Regions from separate parts of the Fructobacillus tropaeoli genome, predicted to be linked through region 2. Evidence: riboswitches for the same ligand, from Rfam matches in the RefSeq annotation. Region 2 holds a riboswitch; the other holds the start of a gene.
The links. Region 2 has a riboswitch for lysine ahead of alr (alanine racemase). Riboswitches for the same ligand answer to the same signal wherever they lie in the genome.
Positions count from the first base shown of each region.

Region 1: linked by a shared signal. The riboswitch ahead of FT12353_RS05235 (amino acid permease) and the one ahead of alr (alanine racemase) in region 2 are both predicted to bind lysine.

Region 1 covers NZ_BOJU01000003.1:215,222-225,448, reverse strand. Annotated here, with positions in the region: gene FT12353_RS05260 (aggregation-promoting factor C-terminal-like domain-containing protein) at 1-62, shown strand, start outside; tRNA gene FT12353_RS05255 (tRNA-Glu) at 167-238, shown strand; gene FT12353_RS05250 (ketopantoate reductase family protein) at 372-1,352, opposite strand; gene trpS (tryptophan--tRNA ligase) at 1,484-2,500, shown strand; gene FT12353_RS05240 (hypothetical protein) at 2,636-3,256, shown strand; lysine riboswitch at 3,276-3,446, shown strand; gene FT12353_RS05235 (amino acid permease) at 3,544-4,995, shown strand; gene FT12353_RS05230 (TetR/AcrR family transcriptional regulator) at 5,109-5,699, opposite strand; gene FT12353_RS08710 (iron chelate uptake ABC transporter family permease subunit) at 6,408-6,878, shown strand; gene FT12353_RS08705 (FecCD family ABC transporter permease) at 6,775-7,410, shown strand; gene FT12353_RS05215 (ABC transporter ATP-binding protein) at 7,407-8,156, shown strand; gene FT12353_RS05210 (ABC transporter substrate-binding protein) at 8,153-9,331, shown strand; gene rpoB (DNA-directed RNA polymerase subunit beta) at 9,628-10,227, shown strand, end outside.
Region 2 covers NZ_BOJU01000002.1:220,517-230,743, forward strand. Annotated here, with positions in the region: gene FT12353_RS03070 (aminotransferase class I/II-fold pyridoxal phosphate-dependent enzyme) at 1-580, opposite strand, end outside; gene dapB (4-hydroxy-tetrahydrodipicolinate reductase) at 658-1,422, opposite strand; gene dapA (4-hydroxy-tetrahydrodipicolinate synthase) at 1,419-2,300, opposite strand; gene FT12353_RS03085 (N-acetyldiaminopimelate deacetylase) at 2,400-3,551, opposite strand; gene dapD (2,3,4,5-tetrahydropyridine-2,6-dicarboxylate N-acetyltransferase) at 3,640-4,350, opposite strand; gene lysA (diaminopimelate decarboxylase) at 4,459-5,760, opposite strand; gene alr (alanine racemase) at 5,813-6,925, opposite strand; lysine riboswitch at 7,014-7,166, opposite strand; gene FT12353_RS03105 (exonuclease domain-containing protein) at 7,276-9,684, opposite strand; gene mvk (mevalonate kinase) at 9,831-10,227, shown strand, end outside.

The sequences.
Region 1 (10,227 bases), on a different contig from region 2:
CTGCTCGTTACGGGACTGCACAGGCCGCATTGGCTCATCATTTGCAGTATGGTTGGTACTAAAATCAAAAAAATAAACTTTTTTTGATTTAGGTGTTGACGAAAGCGTCTTACCTTGATATACTAATATAGTTGTTTGATAGAGATATCAAGTAACGACTGACCATGGCTCGTTGGTCAAGTGGCTAAGACGCTGCCCTTTCACGGCGGAATCGAGAGTTCGATTCTCTCACGAGCTACTATTAAAGTCGCAACTTCGGTTGCGGCTTTTTTGTTGTCTAAAAAAGCAAAGAAAAAACCGCTGATTTGACTGGAAAGGCAAGAAGTTTTTAAGCCTTTTAGTGATGTCATCAGCGATTCTTACTATAATTTTTACTTTTCTGGTTGTGCCAGCTTGTTAACTGGTGGGTTAAATTCACGCATCGCTTCTGCAAGGTGAACTAAGCTGGTAATCAAGCGTTGGTTAGGAGCTGGTACGCCGTTCTTTTCGGCTAAATCAGCCAAGTAGCCATTGATGTAGTCGACTTCCGTTGGACGGCCCTTAACAAAGTCTTGGTACATAGAAGGGAAGTGGAGTGGGTTACCAACGCGGGAAACGTAATCCACTTGTTCCAGCATTTCTTGTTCCGTTTCAATCAATTCAATACCGGCAGCCTTTGTCCCTGCATAAACTTCTGCGACCAATGGAGCGGCAATCTTTGAAACGAAGTCCTTGTATTGAATCAAGTGACCCATACGAGCCTGGAACATGGTAGCAATTGAATTTTCAACTGCGTTAAAGGCTACCTTGGTGAGCAATGTTCCCATAAAGTTTTCAGAATATGAAGGATTCAATCCGGCTGCTTGGAAATCCTTTTGAACTTCATCCATAACCTTAGAAGGCTTTTGGGTCAAGTTCGCATATACGGAACTTGTTTCCCCAATAAAGTCGACATCTCCAAAGTTGTTCAAAATAGTGGCAATCATGGCTGTTCCACCAATAATGTGCTCATCGTCAAAATATTCTTGAATCTTTTCAATGTGACCCATACCGTTCATGGCTGCCAAAGCGGTTTGTCCCTTTTGGAACTTAGGTTGCAAGCGCTTCAACGCATCTGCTAACTGCATTTGCTTCATGAAGAAAATCCAGACATCTGGGGTACCTTCATATTCTTCTGGTGAATAAATATTCACCTTAATTGGCGTCTTGTCTTCGTGGTCAACTGATCGGTAAACCACGTCGCCTTGCGCCTTAATGACGTCAACAGAACCTTGTGTTGGTTCGACAAAATCAACGTCGAGGCCAGCTTCTTCTTGCAATAAGAGGCCATAACGAAGGCCCATCGCACCCGCACCAACAACAGCATATTTCATATTGATTCCCCCTTAGTGTGAAAACATTCTAATCTTTTTCTCATAATATAACAATAAAACAAGAATCCTGCAAGTCGAGTTTGATTTCGTTATAATGGAAAGGTTAATAACTAGAAAGAGAAATAGAAGCCATGGAAAAAGAAATTTATTTAACCGGCGATCGCCCAACCGGAAAACTACATATCGGTCACTATATCGGATCTCTGAAGAATCGGGTGGCCATGCAAAATTCTGGGGAATTTGATCCCTATATCATGATTGCGGATACCCAAGCCTTTACGGATAATGCGCGTAATCCTGAAAAAATCAGACAATCATTGACGGAAGTTGCCTTAGATTATTTGGCTGTTGGATTGGACCCAAAGAAATCAACTATTTTTGTCCAGTCTCAAATTCCAGGTTTAGCTGAATTAACGATGTACTTTATGAATTTGGTTTCATTAGGACGGTTAGAGCGTAATCCAACAGTCAAGACTGAAATTCAACAAAAGGGCTTCGGGGAAGGGATTCCTGCTGGGTTCTTAACGTATCCAGTTTCTCAAGCCGCAGATATCACCATTTTTAAGGCAAAAAAGGTCCCAGTTGGTGACGATCAAAAGCCGATGATTGAGCAAACACGTGAATTAGTTCGTTCATTCAATAATGCTTATCAAAAAGATGTTTTTGTTGAGCCTGAGGGCGTTTTCCCACCAAAGGGACAGGGCCGTCTTCCTGGAATTGATGGAAATGCGAAGATGTCAAAGTCATTGAATAATGGGATCTACCTTTCTGATGATCCAGATACTTTAGCTAAGAAAGTCAAGTCAATGTATACCGACCCAACACATATTCGTGTTGAGGACCCGGGACATGTTGAAGGCAACGTCGTCTTTACCTATTTAGATATTTTTGACCCCGATCAAGGGCGAGTACAAGATTTAAAGGAACAGTACCAGGCTGGGGGCTTAGGTGATATGAAGCTTAAGAAACACCTATTGGACGTGATGGAAGCTGAATTGGCACCGATTCGTGAGCGCCGGTTAGAGTACGCACAAAACATGGATCAGGTATTAGCCATGTTGAAAAATGGCTCAGAAAAAGCAAATCAAAGAGCTGAAGAAACCATGAAAGAGGTTCGAGCAGCCATGGGTATCAATTATTTTAATTAAGAACAATTCTTGATTACAATAGTTGCACTTTGCTTTTTTTTATTACATGACGTAAACTCTTTTACATAAGAATGTTATTTATTTATCGAAGAGGACCGTCTTGTGTTAATATCGCCATTAAAAAAGAGACCATATTTGTCAAAGTGCTTTTTAGCACTTTTTATTATTCTATCGATTATGCTGCGCTTCAATAGTGGCTTTTTAGAATTAATGGACACTGTTTTTGCCATTATAGCCCAAGAAATTGCTAGTCATTTCTTATTTTTAGCAGGCCCTGCTAATGTGATGGGAAGTTTGTGGTTTATTTGGTTAGTTAATATTTTCTGGGCGTTTTTCATTCGGTCTTTGGGCTTTAAAGTTGGCTCTTGGTGGGCGATTAACGTGACCACAATTTTCTTTATCAGTATGATTATTTGGTCGGCAATAGTTTTCTTAACCTGGAATCACGGGTTAACTTTAGATCAAACGATGCCTGATTTATCATTGGCAATGTGGGCCTTGTTTTTCTTTGAATTTGACAACATCCTAGTTCGTCGATTTCACGTGGCCCACTGGGTCAAGACCACCATTCAGACCGTCTTTGTGTTAACGTGGATTGTGTTAGCTGGCAATAAGATGGTTGGTAGTGATTTGTCCTTTACCACGGTGTTGGGCGCTTTCTTACTGGCCTATATTTACTTCCGTTTAGCTGCTAAGGTTTACTTAAAGCACGTTAAAAGTTGGTTAGTCATTTTTGCAGTTGACGGTGATATTTAAATTGTGTTATGGTAGGAACAACAAACAAAGAGGTCGCAACTAAAATGAGTAGCCCTGAAGAGTCTGGCCAAGACAAAGACTGAGGGTGAAAGGTGCAGTTGCCGAAAGGAAATTTTGCGTCAAAAATTTTCCTTGGGCCGGTGAAGAAGATTCATCGGACTGTCGTTTTTAACGGTGCGCTTTGCTAATCATTGCTATCATTATTGAACGAATTTACCGCCTGTTTTTGTTTTGTGACAAAAACGGGTTTTTTTATTGTTTGAAATTCATATGAAGGAGTCATGCAAATGGCTGAACAAGATCAAAATGCCATCCAGCAGGAATTGAAGACACGTCATGTCTCCATGATTGCCTTGGGTGGATCAATTGGAACGGGGCTCTTTTTGGCCTCTGGAGCAACGGTATCACAAGCTGGACCAATGGGCGCCATTACTGCCTATTTGGTGATGGGTGTCATGGTTTACTTCCTGATGACTTCACTTGGTGAAATGGCAACTTATATGCCAACTACTGGTTCGTTTTCAGAATACGGTAATCGTTTTATTGAACCAGCTATGGGCTTTGCCCTTGGGTGGAATTACTGGTTTAACTGGGCGATTACCATTGCGGCTGAAGTCTCGGCGGTTGGTTTGGTCGCGCAGTTCTGGCTGCCTCACGTACCGGCTTGGGTTTTCTCAGCGATTGTGTTGGCACTGATTTTCTTTATTAATCTCTTTTCCGTTTCGACTTTTGGTGAAACTGAATTTTGGTTGTCGACAATCAAGGTTGTGACGATTGTCTTCTTCTTGATTATTGGTGTCTTGACCATTTTTGGGGTTATTCACTCAAATCAAAACGTCATGCATAACCTGTCTGTTGGTAACCACGGTTTTGTTGGTGGCTTCCAAGGTGTCTTGTCGGTTTTCTTGGTTGCTGGTTTTTCATTCCAGGGAACAGAAATGGTGGGGATTACTGCTGGTGAAGCAAAGGACCCATCAAAATCAGTGCCAAAGGCGATTAACTCAGTCTTCTGGCGGATCTTGTTGTTCTATATCGGTGCCATCTTTGTGATTTCTGCTTTGGTGTATTACAAGGATCCAAATTTGTTGTCAGCTGCTAATAACAACGACATCACGGTTTCACCATTTACGATTGTCTTCAAGAATGCTGGTATCGCTTTTGCCGCCTCATTAATGAACGCAGTTATCTTGACGTCAATTATTTCAGCAGCGAATTCAGCTACTTATGCAGCTAACCGAACACTTTACGCCTTGGCCAAGAAGGGTCAGGCACCAAAGGTATTTTCAAAGTTGTCAAAATTTGGTGTGCCTTGGGCATCCCTATTGTTAACGGTCTTCGTTGGCATGTTTGCTTTCTTGTCAGACATTAAGGGTGGTAGTGAAGCCTACACTTGGTTGGTTGCTGCTTCAGGTCTGTCTGGCTTTATTGCCTGGCTAGGAATTGCCTTAGCACATTTGCGCTTCCGTCGTGCCTATGTTCGCCAAGGTAAGGACTTGAACAAGTTGGTCTATAAGGCACGCTGGTTCCCATTTGGTCCGATTTTGGCCATTGTTTTGTCAATCGTAGTGATTGTTTTGCAAGACCCAACTTCCTTTACTCACTTTGATTGGGAAAAGATTGGCATGACTTATCTGTCAGTGCCAATTGTCGTGATTCCATACATTGTCTATAAGATTGTTAAGAAGTCAAAGTTGATTCCTTTAGATGAAATTGATTTGGATTCAAAGGCTGAACATTAAAAATTGGTTATTCAGCCGGATTTCGGTTGGGTAGGTTATGTTTCTTAATTAATAAAAGAGCTTCCACCTTTAGGGTGGAAGCTCTTTTTGTGAAAGAAATCAGTGCTAATAGGTTAATCGCTCATTTCAGCTAAATCAAGAATAGAATTTGAGAAAAGATAGATAAAGCGTTGAGCAAAAATGTCAGGCTTAACAGGCTCTTCTTGCGTGAGCCAGATACTGATGGCGGCCATGACTTGGTTAATCGTAAGTTCAGCAAGTGTTTGTGAGGTTAACTCATGTTGGTTTCCGTTTGCACCATCAAAGTAGGGGATGAGCATGTCGATGTACTGTTGATTTAAGTAGGGACGCCAGGCTGGATCTGCTACTTTTGAATAAAAAACACCAAGGAATTCATGTTTTTCATAAAGTGATGGAATAACGTTTTCAGCGAAAAAATTTAGTAATTCTTTGAAGGAATGGTTTTTGTCATGAAAGGCAAAGCACTTTAACTGTTGGTATGGTTTATTATCAACGTAATAATGCAGTGATTGCGTTAATTCCTCAATATTTTGAAAATGATTTTTGTAGATAGCTTGTCTGGAAACACCTAATTCTTCAGCGATTTTGGCTAATGAAATATCTTTTGTACTCTCAGCGACTCGGGCGACCTTCAGGTATGCGTAAAAAATGCGTTCGGTTGTCACGGGTTGGGGATTTTCCATGGTGTCCTTTCGATTAAATGAAAATTAATATTGTGGATTATTGAACATTATACCATCTCGGGGGCTGATAAAATGGTCTTTTTAGAAATTGATTGACAGTTGTGGTTAACACCTGACAACCAAAAGCCCTTGAAAAGAGTGGACAAAACTCGGTAGAATGTAACTGTTGTGACACTGTTATGTCTTTTATTTATAGCAAAGAGGAGAGACTTTGTGAAGAGGCAGAGCGGTCCGCGTGATGTCCGTGCGTCGTTTCACTTAATCTGCATTGGTGAGAGATGAAAGGACCAGTTGGGGCAACGATTAAACTCCTTGGTCCTTTTAAGGTGCATAACTTTGTTGATTAGCAAATCAGTAATTGGTGAACTGCAAGTATACATAGGTTTGAAGGTCCACAACAAAATATTTTTCAAGAAAAGGATTGACCGAAGATGAGAGCGGTCAATCCTTTTTCTTTTTTGTTGTCTGGGGATAATTTACCCAATTAATCAATTTAAATATTTATATTTTTTTAATTTATTTAAAATGCATATTAAGGCTGATTTAACCGGTTTTTGATAACAATTTTTGCTGAATTTTAAAGAAGGGACTCTTGACTTTGATTGACAGAAATGGCCACTTTCCGTATAGTGGATACTTAGTAAAAGTCTTAACAAAGTTCATGGATCCATGACATAGCACCGTTTTCGAACAGAAAGGGACCTAACGATGGCATATCAAGAAAAGAATCGCCGCAAAATTTTACTTCTCCTCCTCATGGGCCTTTTGGCCTTCTCTTTAGTGATAGTCGATATCTATCATGGCTTTGGCACCCTGTCCTTTTTAGGGACGAATGTAGCAAGTCAGCAGCCGGAATTGGCAGGCGTCGTCTTGAAGATGCGCTTAACTCGAACGCTGACAGCGGCCTTAGTTGGCGCGTCTTTGGGATTAGCAGGATTGTGTATGCAGAATATGCTGAAAAATCCAATTGCAACCCCCTTTACCCTGGGTTTGTCATCGGCGGCTAGCTTTGGCGCCTCGCTGAGCATCCTATCGGGTTTTCCCTTTGTCTTTGGGCAGGCGAACGTTCAGGCCAGTGCCATTTTTTTTCTGCTTTTTGGGCAGTGCTGTTATTTTGCTGATTTTTTCAGCTGGCCAAGTGAGTATGAACACGATTATCTTAGTTGGGACTGCGATTAATTTGTTCTTTACTTCTTTGCAGGAGTTATCCAAGTACTTTGCTAGCGAGCGGAATGCCCAACGAATGACGACCTGGAGCCTTGGTGATTTATCAAAGTCTTCCTGGGATAGTGTCTTAGTGGTCTTTATTGTTCTCTACATTGTGCTGGTACTGATTTATCGGCAAAGTTGGGAAATGAATCTCGTGCAGCTGTCTGATGAAAGCGCCCAGTCGATGGGTGTCAACGTCAAAAGAACGCGTCTTTTAATTTTCTTTGCTTCGGCGCTGGTAACGGCTGTGGCGATTTCCTTTGTTGGGACGATTGGTTTTATCGGTTTGATTGCGCCACACTTTGTCAAAATGCTTGTCGGTAACGATGCCAGATTTACAATTATCGGTTCGGCCATTATGGGTGTGGTGGTTTTGTTGTTGGCGGCGGTTGTTTCCAAGGCGTTGATTCCCGGTACGATTATCCCGGTCGGCATTATTACTAGTTTGGTCGGTGTGCCGTTTATGTGCCTAGTGGCCATTCGAAAGGGGCAACGCTCATGACGATTTTAGTAGAGAACCTAACGGTTCAAAAGAAAGCGAAGCCAATCCTAAAAGATGTGAATTGTCGTTTTGAGGATGGACACTTATCAACCATTATTGGTGTCAACGGCTCCGGGAAAAGTGTCTTTCTCAAGGCGCTATTGGGTTTTGAGAAAAAAGATGGGCAAGTGACTTTTGAAAAAGACCATAAAATCTCCTATATCCCGCAAAAGGTCACGGCCGACCAATATTTTACGGTTTTTGAATTTATTTTGTTGGGGCTGTACGGTGACTTGGATTTTCGCGTGAACGACGATCAGTTGCAGGCGATTGAATCGGTCATGGATGAATTAGGAATTGGCGATTTGGCAGACCAACAGTTTGCTGACCTTTCCGGCGGCCAACAACAGCTGGTGGTCTTGGCGCAGGCCTTGGTCCGGCAGCCAACGGTTATTATTGCGGACGAACCCACGTCTGCTTTGGATATTAAAAAGCAGTTACAGTACTTGCAAACGCTGCAACGCTATGTTCATCGCCACCAAATTGTGGGCATCATCGTTATCCATGATTTGACCCTGGCTGCCCGGTTTTCAGACAGCCTCTATCTGATGCAGGGCGGTCAGCTGATTTCTGCGGGGGATCCGGACCAGGCTTTGCAACAGGAACGGTTAGAGGATTTGTATGGCGTTGAATTAGAAATGAAGGAAACGGTCGATCAACACTTAGCCATCATTCCTTTGCGACCGATTGAGGAGGGTTCACGATGAAAATCAGAAAAGCTCTCTCTTGGAGTATTGTTGTTGCCGGCTTTTTCCTCGGCATTGCGGGTATTAAGGCGTTGGAAGGGTTGGAAGACCGTCAGCGGGAAACAACGACAGTGGCGACGCGAGTGATTGAGGATGTGCGCGGCCGGAAGGTGCGAGTGCCTAAAAAGGTTACACGAGCCTACTACCCTTACTACTATCAAAACTTGTTATCAGTTGCTGGGCCGGATGCCTTTGAAAGGGTGGTGGCGACATCGACTTTTGATACGGCCAATTATTCCGGTGTTTTGTATAATCTCTTGAAAGAACGGTCTGCGGGCTTTGACCAAGTCCAAGACGTTGGTTCAACTCTGAAGGGTAGTTTCGATATTGAAAAACTGATTGCCCTGAATCCCGATGTTGTCATTTTGGCTAACTACCAATATGATGGGATTGGAGAAGCCAATATTAAGCACTTAGACGAGTTGGGGATTCCGGTTGTCTTCATTGACTATACTGACCTAAGCCCGGCCGCCCATTACCAATCAACAACCATCCTTGGTCAGGTCTTTGATACACAAAACCGCGCCAAGGCGCTTAATCAGAATTATCAACGCCATATCACCAATGTGGCGCAGCGGTTGAAGTTGGTGAAGGAAAAGAAGCGAGTTTATGTGGAACAGCGGTCCTCAGGCGCTTCCTTTGCCGAATACGGTAAGGCATATGGCGATGGCATGCTGATGGGCACCTTGGCCAAAGCGGCCGGAGCAGATAATATCTACCGTGACCAAATTAAGACCACGGGGGATGTCAATCCTGAGTTCTTGTTTGCACAGGACCCGGACGTAATCTTCATCGATGGTACCAACTATGCCGATCCACGTTCGGTTTCCTTAAAAGTTGGTTATGGTATTAGTCCAAAGGAAACGCAGCAGAGTTTGGCAAAATTAGTAGCGCAACGGCCTGGCTTTAGCCAGCTCAAAGCGGTTCAAAGTGGCCAGTTGTATGCTTTAGATAATCATTTGATGCGGACGATGAAGGATTATGTCTTAATAGAGTATATGGCCAAAAGTTTGTATCCAGAACTCTTTACTGATTTGAAACCCGAAAAGAATTTGCAAGACTTTAATGAAAAGTATTTGCCTGATTTGGCAGATAAAGATTCTTTCTTGGCCCAGTGGGACATGGAAAAATCATAACGAAGTAAGTTTAAATAAAAGGTAAGGTGAAACCCGCGAGCGTAGCGGGATTAGGCCTTGCTTTTTTCTTTGATAATCGGTACAATAGTAGTCAGAAACACTGTAAATAAATATGGCAGTTGGTGATCTCTTGTCCACTCAACGCCCTTATATCAGGCAATGCCCGCTCTTGGCGACAAAAACGTGGCTTGCTTTTTTTGTGCCTTATTGGCCGAAATAAGGGCTTGATTTCGCAAATTGTAATCAAATTGTAATATTTTCCCTAGTAAACAGTGAATAACAGACGAGGTGATACTGTGGCAGGACATTTAGTAAATTATGGTAAATATCGTACCCGCCGATCATACGCCAGCATTAAAGAAGTGTTGGATCTTCCAAATTTGATCGAGGTACAACTGGCATCCTACCAATGGTTCTTAGATGAAGGAATCAAGGAGATGTTTAACGACATCATGCCAATCGAAGACTTCCAGGGTAACTTGTCTTTGGAGTACGTGGACTATCAATTGATGGAACCAAAGTACAACATCGATGAAGCTCGTGAACACGATGCGAACTACTCAGCACCATTGCACGTGACGTTGCGTTTGACGAACCATGAAACTGGTGAAATCAAGTCACAAGACGTCTTCTTTGGTGATTTCCCATTGATGACTGAACAAGGAACGTTCATCATCAACGGTGCCGAACGAGTAATCGTTTCACAGTTGGTTCGTTCACCTGGAATCTACTACAACCAAGAAGCTGACAAAAATGGTCGCCCACACTTTGGAACAACAGTTATTCCAAACCGTGGGGCTTGGTTGGAATACGAAACAGACGCAAAGGGAATTGCCAACGTTCGTATCGACCGGACACGTAAGTTGTTGATGACGGAATTGGTCCGTGCCCTTGGT
Region 2 (10,227 bases):
CCTTGAGCTCTTCTTCATCATAGGTAACACCAGTTGGGTTACCAGGAAAGTTCAACACCAAGCCTTTTGCTTCAGGGTGCTCTTGGATTGCCTTTTCAAACATTTCCGCCGTAAACAGGTATGATGGCGCCGTGTTAATTTCGACCACCTTCAAACCGAGACGTAAAGCTTCCGCCTGGTAAAAACAAAATGTTGGTGTTGGTACCAAAATTGTTTCACCACGGTTAAACAGTGCAGACAATGAATCGTAAATGGCTTCTGAAGCCCCGATTGTCACCGAAATTTCACTTTCCGGATCATAGACTGGACCAGACAAACGTTCATGAACATAGTCGGAAATAGCCTGACGCAAAGCCAAAGTTCCCTGTGAAGGCGCATAATGTGAGTCATTATCATCAACCGCTTTTTTAACGGCCTCCTTGACTACATCTGGAACCGCAAAATCAGGTTCACCAAGGGTGAGCTTGATGATATCCGGAACTGCGGACAACTTGATGTCAACTGCTCGGATGGCCGCTGGCGGCACGATCTCGAACAATTGGTTATACTGCTTCGACAAACTTTCTTTGACTTGAACCATGAAAACCACTCCTATTCTATTCTAAACAAATCCTTTTACATTGCTTTGCACCATTCTACCATATTATTAAAAATAAATTAGAGAATTTTATCTAATCCAATCTCTAATCCATCAATTTCATCGACTTTTCGAATTGAACGAGCAACCCCGGTCATGAAAGACGAACGATTATTTGTTGATTGTTTGATTGTTAATGTTTCTCCAGCCGAACCAAAGACAACCGTTTCTTCGGCCAAGATACCCGGCAAACGCATGGCATGCACCGGTACTCCCTGACTTTGGTCGCCACGGGCCAAAGCGTTTGAATGTGGAATAGCAGGTTCTTCTTGACGAGCAGCAACAATCAAATCAGCGGTGGCCTTTGCCGTCCCAGATGGTGCATCGACCTTGTCCTCATGGTGAGCCTCGATGATTTCGGCTGCAGGCAAGTATTTAGCTGCTTGACCGGCAAACTGCATCAACAAAACCGCTGTAATTGAAAAGTTAGGAACAACCAAGGCCGATTGGTCGTTTTCGAGGGCCAAGGCCCTTAATTTTTCCAGATCATCAGCTTGTAAGCCAGACGTTCCCATCACCAAGTCAAAACCATGGGTCAAGGCGTATTGGCCATTTTCAAAGGCAACAGCCGGATTAGTGACATCAACCCAAACACCAGCACTGACGTTAATGTCTGCTAAGTCGGTAAAGGTTGAAACAGTGCCTTCTTGATCATCTGACTGTTGGTCGAGCGCCCTTTTAGTCGTTAAGCGGCCAGCTAATGAAAAATCAGCTTGGTCCTCAATCAACTTTTCAATCGACTGCCCCATTTTCCCTTGGGCGCCTGCGAGAAAGACGGTTTTCATGCAACAACTCCTTGCCGGCCTAATACGGCCTCTACTTCTGCTGTTTGCTGCTCAGTCAATGGCAGCAATGGTAAACGTAACTGATTTTCAATCAAGCCCTGCTTAGCTAAGATGGCCTTTACGGGACTTGGTGATGGATGAGAGAACAAAACGTTCATCCGTGGTGTCAAGAAGCGTTGATACTGGCCCGCCAAGGCCACATCACCAGCTTCAAGAGCGGCAAAGAGCGCTTGCATCTCACGACCATAGAGGTGTGACGCAACTGAAATCGTGCCCGCACAACCAATGGCCTTTGCTGCCAATGTTTGGCTATCTTCACCAGTATAAACGGCAAAGCCTTCTGGCGCTTGATCAACCAAAACGGCCAAGTCATCAATTGAAGTCACTTGCTTAACCGCATTAATATTTGGATGGTGAGCCAAGAACAAGACAGAATCATTCGTCAACGAAACGCTTGAACGACCAGGAATGTTATACAACATCAATGGTACTTGGCTGGCATTGGCGATTGCCGTGAAGTGGGCAATCATGCCGTCCTGATCGGGCTTATTGTAGTAAGGCGTGACAGCCAAAATGCCAGTCACACCCTCGATTTGGCTGGCAGTCTCAGCCAAGGCCACGGATTCTGCCGTGTTGTTTGTCCCAACGTTAGCAATAACCGGTCCCCGGCCGTTTACATACTGGGCAAAGTGGCGGTACAAGGACAGGCGTTCTTCCTCCGTCAACGTAGGTGATTCACCGGTTGTACCACCGATGACAAAGCCCTGCGTTCCTTCACTCAATAACTTATCCGTTAAACGGTCCAAGGCATCATAGTCAATTTCGTCCTGGCTGGTAAATGGGGTAATTAATGCGGTAATCAAATTTGCTGTCATCATCAAAAGCCATCCTCTCTCATCTTTAGCTATAGCGATTTCTTAGTTTTTTCAATACATCTTAACTGGCAAGCGGCAAAATCAGTTTCCCTGGATGCCAGCTTATTGGGCCATTCGTTGTTTAAAATAGGCCACCATTGCCTGAACACCGGCGTTTAAGGCTCGCTCATCGGGGTTCAACCGGGCATCGTGAAGGCTATGTTTGGGGTCACCAACCCCAAGCCAAAACATTGTGCCTGGGAACTTATTTAGTAGGAAGCCGAAGTCTTCGCCGGTCATTGCCGGCTGTGCTTCTACAAAGTCAACTTCCGGATTTTCTTCCATAAAGGCCATAAAGGCTGCCGTAGTTTTTGGATCATTTTCAACCGGGTAATAACCACCCTGAATGAGCTCCAAGTTCATTTGAACATCAAAGGCAACGGCAATCCCATCCGCAATGGCGCGGACCCGTTTTTGCATCATCTCCAAGTCCGTTTGGGTAAAGGCCCGAATCGTCCCGGCTAACTTGGCCTCACCGGCAATCACGTTACCGATTGTGCCGGCGTGAAAGGAGCCAATCGTCACGACTCCACCATGAATGGGGTCAACATTGCGGGAAACAACGGTTTGCACCTGGCTGACAAAGGCAGAAGCGGCAACCAAAGCATCCTTGGCTTGATGGGGATAAGCCGCGTGACCACCCTGGCCAACAACTTGAAGATGAATCTCCGTTGTCCCGGCAAAGAGTGTGCCCATTTTGGTTGCAATCTGACCGGCCGGCAAGGCTGGCTGGTCATGCAAGGCGTAGAGTTCATCCGGTTTAAAATCACCCGTAAGCGCACCGGCCTCATACAAACGTTTGCCCCCGGCCTCGGATTCTTCTGCCGGTTGAAAGATAAAAATCAGATTATCTTTCGGCTGATTTTTCGCAAAGTAAGCCAAGATTCCCAAGGCAACCGTCATATGAATATCATGACCACAGGCATGCATCACACCGGGGTGTTTCGAAGCAAAGGGCAGGCCTGTTTCTTCCTCAATTGGTAAGGCGTCAATATCAGCTCGGTAGCCAATTGTTTTCTTTGGGTTTGACCCTGCCAAGCGGACCAGCAAGGCCGTTTCAACTTCTGGCACCTCTTTGATTGTTAAGAAATCGCTCGCAAAGGCGGCAATTGTTTTTTTCAAATATTGTTTTGTTTGCACTTCATGCAAAGCCAACTCTGGAATGGCATGTAAGTCGCGCCGAACCTGCGCTAAATTAATGGTTAAATCGGACATCAAAGCCTCCCTTTCATGGACCATGAAAACTTCTCTCTAATCAGCTAGGTCGCGCGGCCATCTTCCAGTCGTTTGCTAGCAAACTTTTTTACAAATCACGCAAGGCAGCAACCAAGGCCGTCTTTTGCTCTGTTTGAGCATCGATTTGCTTAATGACCTTAGCCGGTACTCCAGCCACAACCGTTCTTTCAGGAACATCTTCTGTCACGATGGCACCAGCGGCAACAACCGCTCCGGCACCAACTTGAACCCCTTCGATGACAACGGCGTTGGCACCAACCAAAGCACCATCACCAACACGAACAGGTTCTGCTGAAGCAGGTTCAATCACACCGGCCAAGACGGCACCGGCACCAATGTGGCAGTTCTTACCAACTTCAGCTCGGCCACCCAGAACAGCGCCCATATCAATCATCGATCCAGCACCAATTTTGGCACCAATGTTAATCACAGCCCCCATCATAACCACAACCTGGTCGTCGATTTGAACTCGGTCACGAATCAAGGCTCCTGGTTCAATGCGGGCATTCAAGTGCTGGGTGTTCAACAATGGCACCCCGGAGTTACGGGCAATTAGTTCAACGTGGTAGTCGGTAATGGCTGCCTGGTTGTCATCCAAAATTGGTTGGATCACTTGCATATCGCCAAAAACAGTCCCAGTTTTTTCTCCAATAAAGGCTTGCACATCATTTGGCCAAGTAATTTGAGCCAAATCACCAGCTAAGGTCACCTTTGCTGGTGTCTTCTTCTTAGAAGTTGCCAAGTAATTAATGATCGCCGCTGTATCCATTTCAGTCATGTTTTTGTTTTCCTTTTCGAGTTGTTTTCTTCTTATTTAAATCCAATTGTTTCTTTCAGCCTGGCAAGACAGGCTGATGAAATCAAGCAAGTCTCGCCAAAGCTGATTTTACCACTTACCAGGTAATTGGTAAGCACGGTCGTGGCTGGTCAAATCAGCTAAGCTTTCACCTTCGACCACCAGTTGTGAGAGGCCGTTTTCAACGAAGACCACGGCTGGCACAGGATTGCGGTTGTAGCGGGAGGCCATTGAGTACCCGTAAGCACCGGTATTCAAAACGGCAACCAAGTCGCCCGGCTCTGTTGCTGGCAATTCTTGGTCTTGAATCAAGACATCACCCGATTCACAATACTTACCCACTAAGCGGACATGCTCGGCTGGCGCTCCATGAACGTTGTTGGCCAAGACCGCCTGATAATCAGCCTGGTAAAGGGCTGGACGAATGTTATCACCCATTCCACCGTCAACGGCCAAGTAAGTCCGCACACCCGGTATATCCTTACGAGAACCAACAGTGTACAAGCTGTAACCGGCTGGGCCAGCGATTGAGCGCCCCGGCTCAATCCAGATATCCGGTTGGGTCATGCCCTTCTTAGCCGTTTGTTCCTGGACGCTTTTCAGTAAGGCCAAAACGAGGTCTTCTGGTAAGCGTGGCTTATCAGCGTCCGTGTAGGCAATTCCAAAGCCACCGCCAAGGTCCAATACTTCTGGTTGGTAATCCCATGAAGCACACAAGTCAACTAATTTTTGGCCGGCTAATTCAAAGCCATCTTCCTCAAAAATTTGAGAACCGATGTGGGCTGACAAACCAAGCAGGTGCAAGCTTTCATCGCCTTCAGCAATTTCATAAGCTCGCTTAGCTTGACCAAATTCCAAATCAAAGCCAAACTTAGAGTCGACTTGACCAGTCTGAATGTAATCATGGGTGTGGGCTGACACGCCAGGAACCACACGCAAAATCACATTTTGCTGTCCCTCTCGACCGGCCATAACCCGGTGCAAAAGGTCAAGTTCCAAGAAATTATCAACGATAATCGTGCCAACCCCGGATTCAACGGCAAAGGTCAAATCAGCCAGTGACTTGTTGTTTCCGTTATAAGAAACATTGGCCATCGGGAAGTCCGCAGCCACCGCCGTGTAGATTTCACCGGCGGAAACGAGGTCTAAGTGCAAGCCTTCTTCAGCAACCACCTGGTACATTGCCTGGCAGGCAAATGCCTTTGAAGCATAAGCAACGGCCCCTTTTTGACCGGCTTGTTCAAAGGCCTTCTTGAAGGCACGCATCTGCTTACGCATAGTCAAAACGTCATAGACGTACAATGGCGTTTGGTATTCCTTGGCCAAATCAGTGGCTAACACGCCACCAATCATGAGCTGGTCTTGGTCATTTACTTGCAAGTGGTTTGACATAAGAATCTTTCCTTCTTCTCTCTTTTTCAATCAAAATATTATTAGGTGGGGCTTAATCAACCAAGTACCGTGCTAAGCGGTCTTGGAAACGAATGGTGATTTCCCATGGATCAATTTCGCAATAGTGGGAAAAGTCAATTAGTGTGTTTTCCTGGTCCTGATTTTTACCAATGAAAGTCACCTTAGTTCCAACCGGAACGGGTTCTTCCAAAGCAATCATCAGTTGGTCCATGGCTAACTTGCCAACAATTGGCGCCTTTTGGCCATTAACCAAAACTTCATAGCCAACTGTTTCTCGTGGTAGGCCATCCCCGTAGCCGATTGGCAAAGTCGCAATCCATTGGGGCTTGGTGGTTTGGTAAGTGGCACCATAGGAAACGGAGGCACCTGTTGGCAGCTGTTTGATCATGACCACCTCGGATTCGAGTGTCAAGACCGGTTCCAGGTAGTTGTCAGGCTTTAATACCCCTTCGGATGGCTCAATACCATAGACCGAAGTTCCTGCTCGAATGACATCCATTGGCATCTGATCAACCCGGTATAAAGCTGCGGCCGAGTTAGCCAAGTGAACCATCGGTGGCATTGGCAAACCATCGGTTAACTCATGCCAGGTTGCTAGCTGGCCTTCAAAGTATGTCGTATCAACATCATCGGCCGTAGCAAAGTGAGTCATAATGCCTTGGTAAAGTAAGAAATCAGCATCTTGAACGTCGTCGATTGCCGCACTCAACTCTTCTCGGTTACGAAAACCGATTCGGCCCATACCCGTGTCGACCGCCAAGTTAACTTGGAGCTTAGGACCGCCGAGACGCAAATTGGCTTCAGCCTGCTTCAAGGTTTCACGATCAGCAACCGTGGCAATGATTTGGTAATCAGCCATTAATTGAGCAAATTCAGGAGACGTGAGGCCCAAAACCAAGATCGGTTGGCAAAAGCCGGCTTTTCGTAAGGCAATTGCCTCATCCATCACAGCAACGGCCAAGCCATCAGCACCACCTTCAACAGCAGCCTGACTCATTTCCAACAAACCAAAGCCGTAGGCATTGGCCTTCACCGTCATGAAAATAAAGTTGGCGTGGCTACTCTCACGCATAACTTTTAAATTTTTGGCCACCGCTGCCTTTGAAATCAATAAACGACTTGGACGGTGATTAGCGACAACCATGTGAGCCTCCTTAGGCAATAAAAAAATCCAAACAACGGGGGTTTATCCCTGTCGTTTGGATTATTGTCTAAAAATAGTCACAAAAAAACAGTTGAATAGCTCCCCGCTGCATTTGCAGCGACAGTCCAATAGCTCTTAACTATTGGCCCAGCAAAATGGCTCTGACCCCATCAGCTTCGGCAACCGCCCCTTTCGCGAACAATGTTCGGTACTCTTGTTGGTTGCGACCTCTATTACTTATTAAGTTGCCATTAATATACATGAGATTTTTTCTCATGTCAACACTCCTGACAAAATAAATTATCTTTTTAACAAAAAAGGCAGCCGATATTGGCTGTCTTTTCTTAATTTTATGAAAGCTTTTTTTGATAAAAGTTCGCTTTTACCCGTTTGTACCGACTATTAACAGTTGCCAATCGATCCGAAAGCGCTTTAACCTGTCCCTGGTTAAAGGAAGCAAGTAAAACGGACTTTTCTTGTTTTTGAAGGGCAATCAATAGCGGTGTGAGCGTCGTCACATCAACCCAGCGATGGGCCTGTGAGATGACGGCCACTTCTGGCACTTGTAGACTTTGCTGCCAAATCGCCGACAAGTATTCTGGTAGGACAATCAAAATTGACTGTTCTTCCTGGCTGCTTTGGCGGGCGGCCTTAATGAGGGGCGCCGAAATGTCCTGCGCATAGACAACATAGTCATCACCATAGCGGTCCGATAACTTGTAGTACCAATGCTTCAAGGCGGCGTGGTCCTCCACAATCAGAACAAAGTGCTGAACCTTGGCCAAAACCAGCTGTTCAATCTGCTGGTCTTCATTACGGCTCGTGGTCAGTACCGTTGTCAACTGATTATCCGTTGTCCCCTCGAATTCACTTTTCTCCGGCAACAGGGCGCCTGGCGTCTGGGCTAGAAATGTTGCTAAATCATCCGGTAAATAAGACGAAACGACTAGGACTTTATCCACCTGTTTCAAGAAGTACTTTTGGTACAGCAAATCAGCCTTGACCTCAAAAATTAGGTTTTGGACGGCCGGCTCCTTTTGGATGTGCCAGGAGATGTTGGCTAAGTATTCCTGGTGCGCTGATAGCCACGAAAGCTTAGCTAATTTAGCCGTCAAATCCGCTTGCGTCAATTTGTGGTTAAAATCAGCCTTAGCGGCCAAATCAACCAAGTCCAACAAGCGATTCAATACCGCCTTACCGGTCTTTACCAGACCAATATCTTCGGCTTGGGCGTCAATCTTATTGCTGGCCTCTTCCCAGTTATGAAGCGCCACCTTCCACTGCCCCTGTGTCTTCTTCGGCAAGCTAGCTGCCAAATCAGCTAAGCGGGCTACCTGGTCTTGGTAAAAGCTCAAAGGCAATGTCAGGCCAAAGCCCTCTTGAATGGCGGTCAAAAGCGCAATCGGCTTTTCCAAAATGGCCACGGGCCGGTCTTGGTACTTGCTTGCCTTTTCCAGCCCCTCCGAAATAGCAAAGAAGGCCGCAAAGGTCAGAAGAACCACATCGGCCTGAGCCGCCTTGTCAAAAGCTTTGACAAAGGCCGGACCCGTTTCATCAGAACGGACTGCTGCCAAGCCAGGCTGATTTTGCACACCTTTTGGCAAATCAATGAGGGCTAAATCAGGACTTTCGGCTAACCAAACCAGGACACGCGCTTGCCAAAAGGCGCCACCTTGGCTTCTAGCTACCGCCAGAACCTTTTGAAACTTCTTCTCATCCAGGTAATCGCGCGGCGCATAGAGTTTCGCCACCGATAAGTTAGCCCCGGGCAGTCGCTCCTGTAATTCCGCTAGGATAACATCCTGATGGTTCAAGAGCGTAATGTCATGGGCCAGCAGGTATGTCGCCTGTTGGCGGTTTTGATAAAAGAGTGGCAATAAATACGACAACGTCTTCTTAACTTCCGGCGGTGTCGTTAACTGCCAGACCGCTCTTTTCCGTTGTTGCAAAAAGCGCTGCACCTGGTCCATCACCTGACCCTGGTCTTCTTCGACTGCAAATCCGGGCCCTAAGGCTGCATCTTTATCGGCCAGCGTCTTCGGATAAGGCAAATCGTCGCCCTTTTTGTTCCGGTTTGAAGCTTTGTTTTTGCTGGGCTGGCGCCCTAACGCCTCTTCACGTTCGGCCAAAAATGTCGGAGCTGGAGACCGGTCCTTCATCGCCATCGCCAAGAAGTCCTGGCTTTGACGCAACAGGCCCCAATCCACACTCAAAAGTTCCTTCTTCGTCTTTTCAGGTAGGCCCTGGGCTTTGTGCCAAAGCGACAACATCAGATAAGCCGTTGCCTCCGCATCAGCGTTGGCCCGGTGCGCCTGAACCAGGGGCAAGTCGAGATACTTTGTCAAATCAGACAAGCGGTAGCCTGGTGCCGTTGGGTAAAGAATCTGGGCCAGTTGCACGGTATCGATTGCCAATAGGTCCAGCTCAGGCAAACCAACCCGGGCAAATTCGGCATTTAAATACGGGTAATCAAAGTTCACGTTATGGGCAACAAAAACCTGGTCCTTTAACAACCCGCGCAACGAGGGGGCCAGTTCTTCAAAGAACGGCGCATCCCGCACATCTTTTTGGCTAATATGGGTTAATTGTTGAATTTTTTTATCGATTGTTTGCCCCGGATTCACGAATGAATCGAAGTGTTCCACAATCTTTTTATTTTTTACAAAGGTCATCCCGATTTGAATAATTCGCCCTCCCTTTTCAACGGAGGGGTTGGTGGTTTCCAAATCGACAATCACAAAGGCGGCTGATTTTTTCATCAGGACTCCTTTCTCATCATCGAGACCAAGAAATATTTGGGCCAAAAACTGTCATTTTTAGACCTAAATTTCATTTTGCTCTCGTAGTTATTTTACACTACTTAGCCTAGTGCGGTACAATATTAGCAGTAATTGGAGTCTTTTATATGGAAAAAAATCATGCCGGCTTTGGCCATTCGCACGCCAAAGCCATTCTTATCGGCGACCATGCCGTTGTTTACCAACAACCGGCCGTCGCCATCCCCCTTTTGAACCTCAAAGTCACGGCAAGCGTTCAAGCGATTGCTAGTGGCCAAACGATTATTTTAGGTGAACAGGCCTTTGACCTGGCTAACCTCGGCGCTGATTTGGAAGGCTTACGCCAGTTAATCATTGCGCTACTAGAAAACCTAGTCGAACCTGACCAGCCATTCTTATTAGAAGTACAATCGCTCATCCCCCAAGAACGAGGCTTTGGCGCTTCAGCAGCCCTAGCAACTGCTATCACCCGTGCCTTCTTTGACTGGACGGGACAAGACTTGAATCAGGACCAACTAAATTTTT